Regions from separate parts of the Bradyrhizobium sp. SYSU BS000235 genome, predicted to be linked through region 2. Evidence: riboswitches for the same ligand, from Rfam matches in the RefSeq annotation. Region 2 holds a riboswitch; the other holds the start of a gene.
What was found. A riboswitch is a leader RNA that binds a small molecule or an ion and turns the genes downstream of it on or off. The one in region 2 is predicted to bind cobalamin.

Region 1: linked by a shared signal. The riboswitch ahead of ACP0KA_RS17610 (TonB-dependent receptor plug domain-containing protein) and the one ahead of ACP0KA_RS12260 (ribonucleoside-diphosphate reductase subunit alpha) in region 2 are both predicted to bind cobalamin.

Annotation. Positions count from the first base shown of each region.
Region 1 is NZ_JBMHJM010000001.1:3,776,975-3,781,815, reverse strand. It holds gene ACP0KA_RS17630 (serine hydrolase domain-containing protein) at 1-496, shown strand, start outside; gene ACP0KA_RS17625 (TspO/MBR family protein) at 668-1,153, opposite strand; gene ACP0KA_RS17620 (SemiSWEET family sugar transporter) at 1,150-1,431, opposite strand; gene ACP0KA_RS17615 (hypothetical protein) at 1,480-1,914, opposite strand; cobalamin riboswitch at 1,983-2,226, shown strand; gene ACP0KA_RS17610 (TonB-dependent receptor plug domain-containing protein) at 2,416-4,389, shown strand; gene ACP0KA_RS17605 (His-rich protein BRANT) at 4,516-4,737, opposite strand.
Region 2 is NZ_JBMHJM010000001.1:2,623,737-2,628,577, reverse strand. It holds gene ACP0KA_RS12260 (ribonucleoside-diphosphate reductase subunit alpha) at 1-2,098, opposite strand, end outside; cobalamin riboswitch at 2,209-2,440, opposite strand; gene ACP0KA_RS12255 (hypothetical protein) at 2,733-3,344, opposite strand; gene ACP0KA_RS12250 (mandelate racemase/muconate lactonizing enzyme family protein) at 3,439-4,608, opposite strand.

The sequences.
Region 1 (4,841 bases), 1.2 Mb from region 2:
CTATGAGCGCGCGGCAGGCCGTGCCCTCTCCGATCTGCTCGGCGAATACCTCTGGACACCGCTGGGCGCAGAGACCGACGCCTACATTACGCTTGATTCGGAAGGCGCAATGCGGGCCGCCGGCGGCATCTGCGTCGGAGTGCGCGATCTCGGCCGCTTTGGCGAGATGATCCGGCAGCGCGGTGTCGCGAACGGCCGGCAGGTGGTGCCGGGCTGGTGGATCGACGACATCAACGACAACGGCGATCCTGAAGCATGGGCGCGCGGCGACTTCGCCGAGCTGTTCGCGGATGGGGTCTATCGCAGCAAATTCTATCAGATCGACAGAAAGCGGCGCACGCTCGCCTGCGTCGGCATCCACGGCCAGTGGGTCTTCATCGATCCAGTGAGTGAACTCGTGATCGTCCGCGTCGCGTCCGAGCCGGTCCCGCTCGAGGTCGAGAACGTCCGCGCGTGGCGGCGAGCATCCGAAGCCATCGCGCAGCATTTCTCATGAACTGAAATCGCTAGTGTTCCGGTTCTGACATTCGTATTACCTCGCAGCAGGCACTTTACGAATGTCAGAACCAAAGGAACACTAGCAAATATAAATCTAGTGCGGTTTTGGATCTGACGCTCGTATGATGGACCTGCAGTGAATACTGATACGAACGTCAGATCCACCGCACTAGCTGAAATCGTTCATGGCCACCACCCCGGCGTTGATCGTGGTCGCATAGCCGACCCAGATCAGATACGGCACCAATAGCCACGCCGAGGGGTGGTCCACGCGCGAGCTTGAGAGAATCGTCATCGCGATGGCGATCAGGAGAGCGACGATGATGGCGAGCGCCGTCTGGATGCCATGCCAGCCGAAGAACACCGGCGACCAGGCGGCGTTGAGCGCGAGCTGGAGAAAGAACCATCCCATCGCGATCAAGCGGGCACGCGATGGGGGCGCCCTGTCCCACAGCCGCCACAGGCTGACAGCCATCAGGATATAGAGAACAGTCCACACCACCGGGAAGGCAATCGGCGGCGGCGTCCAGGAAGGCTTCGCCAGTTCAGCGTACCAGGTCGGGATCTCAGGCCGCGTGGCGATCGACTGCAGGATGCCCACGCCCAGACACAGAATCAGGCACAGAACCAATCGCCCCGTCGATTTCAACGTCATGCCGCACCCTCTGCTGCACGCAGATCGCGAATCTTACAGACCAGCACCGCCCCCACAAGCGCAAGAGCGATGGTGTTTGCCACCACCACGACCCAATCGGGTTTGAGCAGGCCGTACACGATCCAGAGCAAAAGCCCGAGCCACAGCACGATCAGCATATTCAGTGAGAGGTCGCCGGTGGCGCCGCGGGGCCACGCCTTATAAAGCTGCGGAATATAGGCAAGGCTGGTCAGGCCCGCGGCGAACAACCCGATCGACGGCAAAACATAATCCGGCATGGCTCCCTAACAGCCGGCATGAGCCGTGGTTCCGTATGCGTCGCAGGCTCAGGGCGCCAGCTTTTCCATCTCCGGAAATGCCGCGTAGGTCGAGCCCGCGCAAATGTCGTCAACCTCCTCGATCATGCGATCGAGGCGGCCATCGATATACATCACCGCGCGCTCCTTCGGCGCCGTGTAGGAGCCGTCAGCCTTGCGCGTGCTGTAGCGAAGACATGTCACGTAGCGCAGCCGCCCGCCCACCTTGCGTTGGGCAGGTTGAGCGATGGCTCCATCGCGTACGCCGCGCGGATCGTTGATGTAGGTGCGCAGAAATGCGAGCAATTCGGACCGATAATTCGTGGGATAGGGCTGATTCTCGACGCCGCGATCGGCGGTATATGACAATCCGTCATTGCCGCCCGCCCACGCACAACCTGCCAGCGCGGCAGCCAACAGAAGCAATCCCATCTGCTTTGCGTATGTCACCGAATTGCAACTCATTGTGTGGAAGTCCAACGCCTTGGGTTTCTTGGACATTGTGGCATTGACAAGGCATGCTCCGGCAGATTGATTGCAGCTACGGCACAGGTGCCAGCGCAAGCTGGCGAATAGGGAATTCGGTGCCGCCGTGCAGTTGTTGGCAACATAACGCAAACACGACTTCACGGCCATTCCGAAGCTGCCCCCGCAACTGTCAGCGGTGAGCCGTTGTCCACAATGCCACTGAGCCACGGCCACGCGCCAAAAGCTTGGGAAGGCGGACAACGGCGATGATCCGTGAGCCAGGAGACCTGCCTGTACCGGTCATCCTTCCGTCGTACGGGGCGTGCGAAGGAGCGGTGTTCCGCAGCGGTGACTTGACGTAACTGTTGCGGAGGTTTGGCCAATGGCCCGCGTCCTCAGTCACGACGAGACATACGGCCGCGTTCGCGCGCCGCGCATCGTTGTGTCTGCGCGTGTTGTCACCGGCTCCGCGATTTCAAGCATCGGCGGGGCAACAACGTGACTTTTGTTTCGAAATATCTTTCCACCACGGCGCGGCTCGCGCTTCCACTCGCGGCATGTGTCGCAGGCGCGGCAGCATCGAGCTCTGCACTTGCACAAGAAGCAAATGCGCTTCCGACGGTTGAGGTGACATCGCCGACCCGTGTCCCGACACCGATCGGCCAGATTGCGAGCTCGGTGACAGTGATTACAGCCGCCGACATCGAGCGCGATCAGCGCCGCACCGTTGTCGACGCGCTCCAAGCTGTGCCCGGCCTCAACGTCGTGCAAAACGGTGGTCCCGGTGGTGTCACCGCAATCTTTATCCGCGGCACGAACTCAAATCATACGAAAGTCCTGCTCGACGGTATCGATGTCAGCGATCCAAGCAGCCCGAATGGCGCTGCCGACCTCGGCAACATGCTGACTGGAGATATCGAGCAGATCGAAGTCCTGCGCGGCCCGCAAAGCGGCCTTTACGGCTCCGATGCGATCGGAGGCGTGATCTCGATCACTACAAAGGCAGGAAAAGGTCCCGCCACTGTCCGGGCTCGGGTCGAAGGCGGCAGCTTCGGCACGATCAACAGCTCCGGCGGAGTCAGCGGCTCGCAAGGACCCGTCAGCTACAACTTCAACGTCGAACAACTCCACACATCGGGCGCACAGGTTACCCCCTTAGAGTTGCTGCCTCCCGGCCAACAGCGCTTCCCCAATCCTTACGATAACAAGACGTTCTCGACCAAGGTCGGTGTCGATGTTTCCGAGAATCTGGCTCTCAATTTCACGGGCCGGTACACGGAAGCGCTTCTTGGTTTTACCGGGTTTGGCCCATTCATGCCGGCATTTCCGTTCGGCGAGCCGGCAGACAAACAGAGCACGACAGCCTCCACGCAGCTCTTTACGCGTAGTGAAGCCGTCGTCACGGGATTTGACGGCCGCTTGAAAAACTATTTCGGCGCCAACTTTACCGAGCTGAGGCGCAACAATTTCGACCCCTACGGCCAGGACTTCACCACCTTCCTCCCGGCCCCCTTCTCCACTAACAACGGCGAACGCAATAAATACGACTGGCGCAGCGTTGCCACCTTCCTACCGGGCCAAACTCTTGTGACAGGCGCTGACTATGAGATCGAGCGCTTCAACTCGAATACAGTCCAGACCAAGGAAAACGGCAATCGTGGCGCCTATGTCGAACTCCAATCGCAGTTCGCTGATCGCTTCTTTGTGGTCAGCAATATTCGCGTCGATGACAACGACGCATTCGGCGATCATACGACTTATCGCATTGCGCCCGCCTTCATCGTGCCGGGGACTGAGACGAAGCTGAAGGCAACTTATGGCACCGGCTTCAAGGCGCCGACGCTGAGCCAGCTCTACGATACGTCTTTCGGCCTCGACAATCCGAACCTGAAGCCCGAGGAAAGCAGAGGCTATGATGTCGGATTCGAACAGCCGATAGCCAACGACCGTGTTCGTTTTGGTACCACCTACTTCAACAACGACATCACGAACCTGATCAACACGGCCGGAACCTTTCCAGCCCAAAAATACTTCAACGTTCAGGCCGCGAAGACCTCTGGTTTCGAAACTTTCGCCGCGATTACGTTCAACGAGCGTTTCAAGATTCGCTTCGATCACACCTACACGGATGCGGTTGATACTCAAACGGGCTTGGAGCTGACCCGCCGACCGCGCAACAAGATGAGCTACACGGCGATCTGGACGCCGATTGACGACCTGACGCTTTCGGCAACCGCGATCAGCTTCAGCAGCTTTCTCGACGTACCACGCTTTGGAGCCGTCAATGTGGTCACGCCGGGCTACACCATCGTCAATCTGGCCGCGAACTATAAAGTCGCTGAAGGGGTGACCGCGTTTGCGCGGATCGATAACCTGCTCAACGAGCAATACGTCAACCCGGACGGCTTCCTGCGCCCCGGCTTCGGTGTCTTCGGCGGTGTCCGCTTCGCCAGCGCGCCGGTCTTCCATTAGTTATAGAAACAGCTCGGCCTGCGGTCATCGTGAAAACGATGATCACAGGCCGGTCTTCTTTCCCGAGAGCTGCTTAGATGCGGGGGCGTTGCATAGCGGCCCTCAAGAAATATCCGTTCTGATGTCTCAGAACTTCTTCTTCACGACGACCACATGCTTATGGGCATGATGACGATTGTGATGGATCTTCTTGACGAAGCGCGCCTGCGCGTTGGCGACTGACGGCTTGATCACCACTTTCTTCGTGATCACGCCGTGCCCGATTTTGGTCTTGACGACAGTCGTCGCCATCGCCGGTGCAGCAAGCATCGAGGCCGCAACCAGAGCGGCGGAAATCGTCTTCAACATGGTCGTCTCCTGTTCATGTGATCGAGGCGGGGCCGGTCGAGTGACCGGGTTTCGATCATGGGAACAAGCTAGCCGCCGGGCGCTGAACTCAATCTGAAGCTGCG
Region 2 (4,841 bases):
ATGCCGAGATGGCATGATAGCTGATGACTTCCATGCTCTCGTCGGCGAAGGACACCGCCGCATCTGAGGCGTAGGGCAAGCGCAGGGTCTGCAGCGCATCCTGGAAGCCCATCAGGCCGAGACCGATCGGCCGGTGCTTGAGGTTGGAATTGCGCGCTTCCGGAATGGTGTAGAAATTGATGTCGATGACGTTGTCGAGCATCCGCACCGCTGTCTTCACGGTGCGCGCGAGCTTGGCCTGATCGATTCCCATCGGCGTGACATGCGCCGCAAGATTGATCGAGCCGAGATTGCAGACGGCAACTTCACGATCTGATGTATTCAGGGTGATTTCGGTGCAGAGGTTCGACGAATGCACGACTCCGACATGGCCCTGCGGCGAGCGGATGTTGCAGGGATCCTTGAACGTGATCCACGGATGCCCGGTCTCGAACAGCATGGTCAGCATGCGGCGCCAGAGATCAACGGCGCGCACCTGCTTGAACACGCGCATCTCGCCGCGCTCCGCCTTGGCCTCGTAGGCTTGGTAGGCCTTCGCAAACGGCTTGCCGTAAAGATCATGCAGATCCGGCGTTTCATCCGGTGAGAATAGCGTCCACGTGCCATCGGCTTCGACACGCTGCATGAACAAGTCCGGCACCCAGTTGGCGGTGTTCATGTCATGGGTGCGGCGGCGGTCGTCGCCGGTGTTCTTGCGCAGATCGAGGAATTCCTCGACATCGATGTGCCAGGTTTCAAGATAGGCGCAGACCGCGCCCTTGCGCTTGCCGCCCTGGTTGACGGCAATCGCGGTGTCGTTTGCCACCTTCAGAAACGGCACCACGCCTTGCGATTCGCCGTTGGTGCCCTTGATATGGGCGCCGAGGCCGCGCACGCGGGTCCAGTCATTGCCGAGGCCGCCGGAATATTTCGCGAGCAGCGCGTTGTCCTTGATCGACTTGAAGATGCCGTCGAGATCGTCCGGCACCGTGGTCAGGAAGCAGGACGACAGCTGCGGGCGCAAGGTGCCGGCATTGAACAGCGTCGGCGTCGAGGCCATGAAATCGAACGACGACAGCAGATCGTAGAACTCGATCGCACGCGCCTCGCGATCGATTTCGCGCAGGGCAAGGCCCATTGCCACACGCATGAAGAACGCCTGCGGCAGCTCGATGCGGGTGCCCTGCACATGCAGGAAGTAGCGATCGTACAGCGTCTGCAGGCCGAGGAACTGGAATTGCAGATCGCGCTCGGGCTTCAACGCCGCCGCCAGCCGCGCCAGATCGAAACGACGCAGCTCGGGATCCAGCAGTTCGTGCACGATGCCCAGGCCGACATAGGTCTGGAAATAATCGGCATATTGCGACGTCATCTCCGCTTGGCTGGGAAGCTGCTCGCGCTTCTCGACGAACGACACCGCCTCACGGCGCAATGCATCAAGCAAAAGGCGCGCGCTGACGTAGGAATAATTCGGCTCCTGCTCGACCAGCGTGCGCGCCGCCATCACCTGCGCCTGCGACAGCTCATCGAGCGTCATGCCGTCATAGAGATTGCGCCGGGCCTCGGCCAGAACCGGCTCCACCGCCACGCCGTCAAGGCCTTCACAGGCCTCTGCAATCACACGCTGCAGCCGCGCTTCATCGAGCGGACGCAGAACGCCGTCAACGCCGCGCACATTCAAAGTCGGAGCGGCAGGAACAGCGACTTCGGGTCCAGCAGATTCGCGGCGCGCCTTGGCGCGTTCCTCGCGATAGAGCACATAGGCGCGCGCCACCTTGTGATGGCCGCCGCGCATCAGCGCCAGTTCGACCTGGTCCTGAATATCTTCGATATGCAGAGCGCGCTGCGCATCGACGCGACGGGTCAACGCCGCCACCACCTGCGCAGTGATCTCTTCGACGGCTTCATGCACGCGTCGCGACGCGGCCGCTGCCTGGCCTTCGACAGCAAGGAATGCACGCGTGACCGCGATCTGGATCTTGCTGGCATCGAAGCCACTGACGCTGCCGTTGCGGCGGATGACGTGGAAGGCCGGCGCGGAGAACGGCAACTCCGGCGCGCGCGCGGCGATGACTGGCGCCTGACGGCCGTGACTGGAAATCTCAACTGACAAAGACATTCGGCAAACCCCTTCTTGGATCAGGGGGCTTGGGCCGAGGGGACGCTGCATGAAAGCGGCTGACCGAATGTCAGCCGTCAGCGGCGACCACCGGGACACCCCGCCCGAGGACGTTTTCTGGTGTCACGGCAGGTCTCCTGGCTCCGGGTCGTCGCGTCGCTCTACCTTCCCGGATACACCCCGATGGGTCGTCCAGTGGTTTCAAAAGAGCTGATGCTCGCCGTTACAGTTGCGGGGGCAGCTCCGGCATTGCTGCAGATCGGAAAGATCAGACAGCTCACCGGCTTCCCTCTTAGCTTCTGGGTGTTGGTGCCCAGAAGAACCGTGACGACTACATCTGGTATGAGATCGCGATTCGCGTCAATGGGTCGTCGGAGATTTTCTCGGTGGAGACCGGTGGACAGCGGGGACGACTACCCCAGACGTTAACGAAGTGTCACCGGTTCTGGCTAACGGCTGGCATCGGGGCCTCTATGGCGGCTGCCGCAGAAACTGTGCCAATCCGGCAGCCCATGCCTGCCCGCGCGGGTATCACATCGGTCCCGGCGGTCGCTGCCGCGGCAACGGCCGGTGATCATTTCAGCACGTAGTTGTATTGCGTTCGAAAGCCCCGGTTTGAAAGCCGGGCCTTTCTTTAGAGACCTAAGGATGCCAGTCCATCGTCCATCCGCTTGCACGATGCGGCGTCGGTGCGGGTGAGCCGAAACTGCCGATCTTCGCGGCCGAGGTTGAATGTGAGGACGTTTCTATCCTCGGAGAGACTGTCCTGGACCGCCACCGAGTCTTCAATATAAAGCACCAGCGATTGTCCATCACTCGCCGGATCAATGACGACGACTCCGCCTTCCTGCGCAGATCCCGGCGACATAATGACGATGCAATCGTAGCCCGCGTCTTTTCTGAACGCTTGAATCGGGTGGCTTTCCGGGTAGCGCTCGTTGCGTCTCTCGCTCCAATTGCAACTTGCCGACATATAGCGCGGCGCTTTGCGGTCTTTTTGCTTCAATGCAATCCGGACACCATCATCGCGAAACGACAGCATGATCGTTTCCGTCATCTGGCCCGAATGGCGCTTCAGATGAGCGGCATTGTAGTCGCGCCGAAAGCACAGGCTGTCGGTTTTCGATTTGAGCAGGCGATCCAATGGACCATAGGGACTGTTCGGCTGCTCAGCCTGCGCGGTGCAACTCAAGGCAAAGAGCGCAAAGCCAACAATGCCCCCTCGCGTCAGTGACAGATATTCCATGATCACTCCTCCGCGCCGCTCGCTCTTTTGGTCAAGCGAGCGCGGACGGAAGTTCAAGGCTGATCGGAAAAATCAAAAGCCGCCGGAAGGCCCGTTACGACGCCAGCGCCTTCATCTCCGCATAGAGATCGGATTTACCTTCGAAGCCGATGCCGGGAAGATCCGGCATGGTGATGTGACCGTTCTCGACCTTCACACCATCCGGGAAGCCGCCGTAAGGCTGGAACAGATCCGGATAGCTTTCATTGCCGCCAAGACCGAGACCGGCCGCGATGTTCAGCGACATCTGGTGACCGCCGTGCGGGATGCAGCGGCTGGGCGACCAGCCGTGGGTCTTCAGCACATCGAGCGTGCGCAGATATTCACACAGGCCATACGACAAGGCGCAGTCGAACTGCAGCCAATCGCGATCCGGCCGCATGCCGCCGTAGCGAATGAGGTTACGCGCATCCTGATGGCTGAACAGATTTTCGCCAGTGGCCATCGGGCCCGGATAAAACTCTGCCAGTGAAGCCTGCAGGTGATAGTCGAGCGGGTCGCCGGCTTCCTCGTACCAGAACAGCGGATACTCTCGCAGCATCTTGGCGTAAGCGATCGCGGTTTCCAGATCGAAGCGGCCGTTGGCATCCACCGCGAGCTGTGCCTGACTGCCGATTTCCTTCAGCACAGCTTCGATGCGCTCGCGATCTTCCGCGATCGGCGCGCCGCCGATTTTCATCTTCACCACGTTGTAGCCGCGATCGAGATAGCCGCGCATCTCACCGCGCAACATCGAAAGGTCCTTGCCCGGATAATAGTAGCCGCCGGCCGCGTAGACGAACACGCGCGGATTGGCCTCGCGTTTGTGACGCTCCGCGAGCAGACGAAACAGCGGCTTGCCGGCGATCTTCGCAACCGCATCCCAGATCGCCATGTCGAGGGTACCAACGGCAACAGAGCGCTCGCCGTGGCCGCCCGGCTTCTCATTCGACATCAGCGTGGCCCACGCCTTGTCGGGATCGATGTTATCGCCGGTGGAATCGAGGAGCGTCTTCGGATCGGCCTCCAGGAGCCGTGGCGCAAATCTTTCACGGATCAATCCGCCCTGCCCGTAACGGCCGTTCGAGTTAAAGCCGTAACCGACCACCCGCTTGCCGTCGCGCACCACGTCGGTCACCACCGCGACCAGGCTCGTCGTCATCTTCGTGAAGTCGATATACGCGTTGCGGATGGGGGACGAGATCGGCTTGGTGACTTCGCGAACATCGACGATACGAACGGACATTGACAACGCTCTCCTGAGTTCCGGCGGCTGGATTTCTGTCGGCGATGTCTACGCCACGGGCCGGAAAGTTCAAGAGAAACCGCTAGCGTCCCGATTTCGAAGTTCGCATCATTCCGCGGCACATTCGTCTGCGAACTTCGGAATCGAAGGACGCTAGCAAGCTATTGTTCTAGTGTGGCTTTGGTTCAGAAGTCCGCATTCCGGACTCGCCGCACGAGTGATGCGGACTTCTG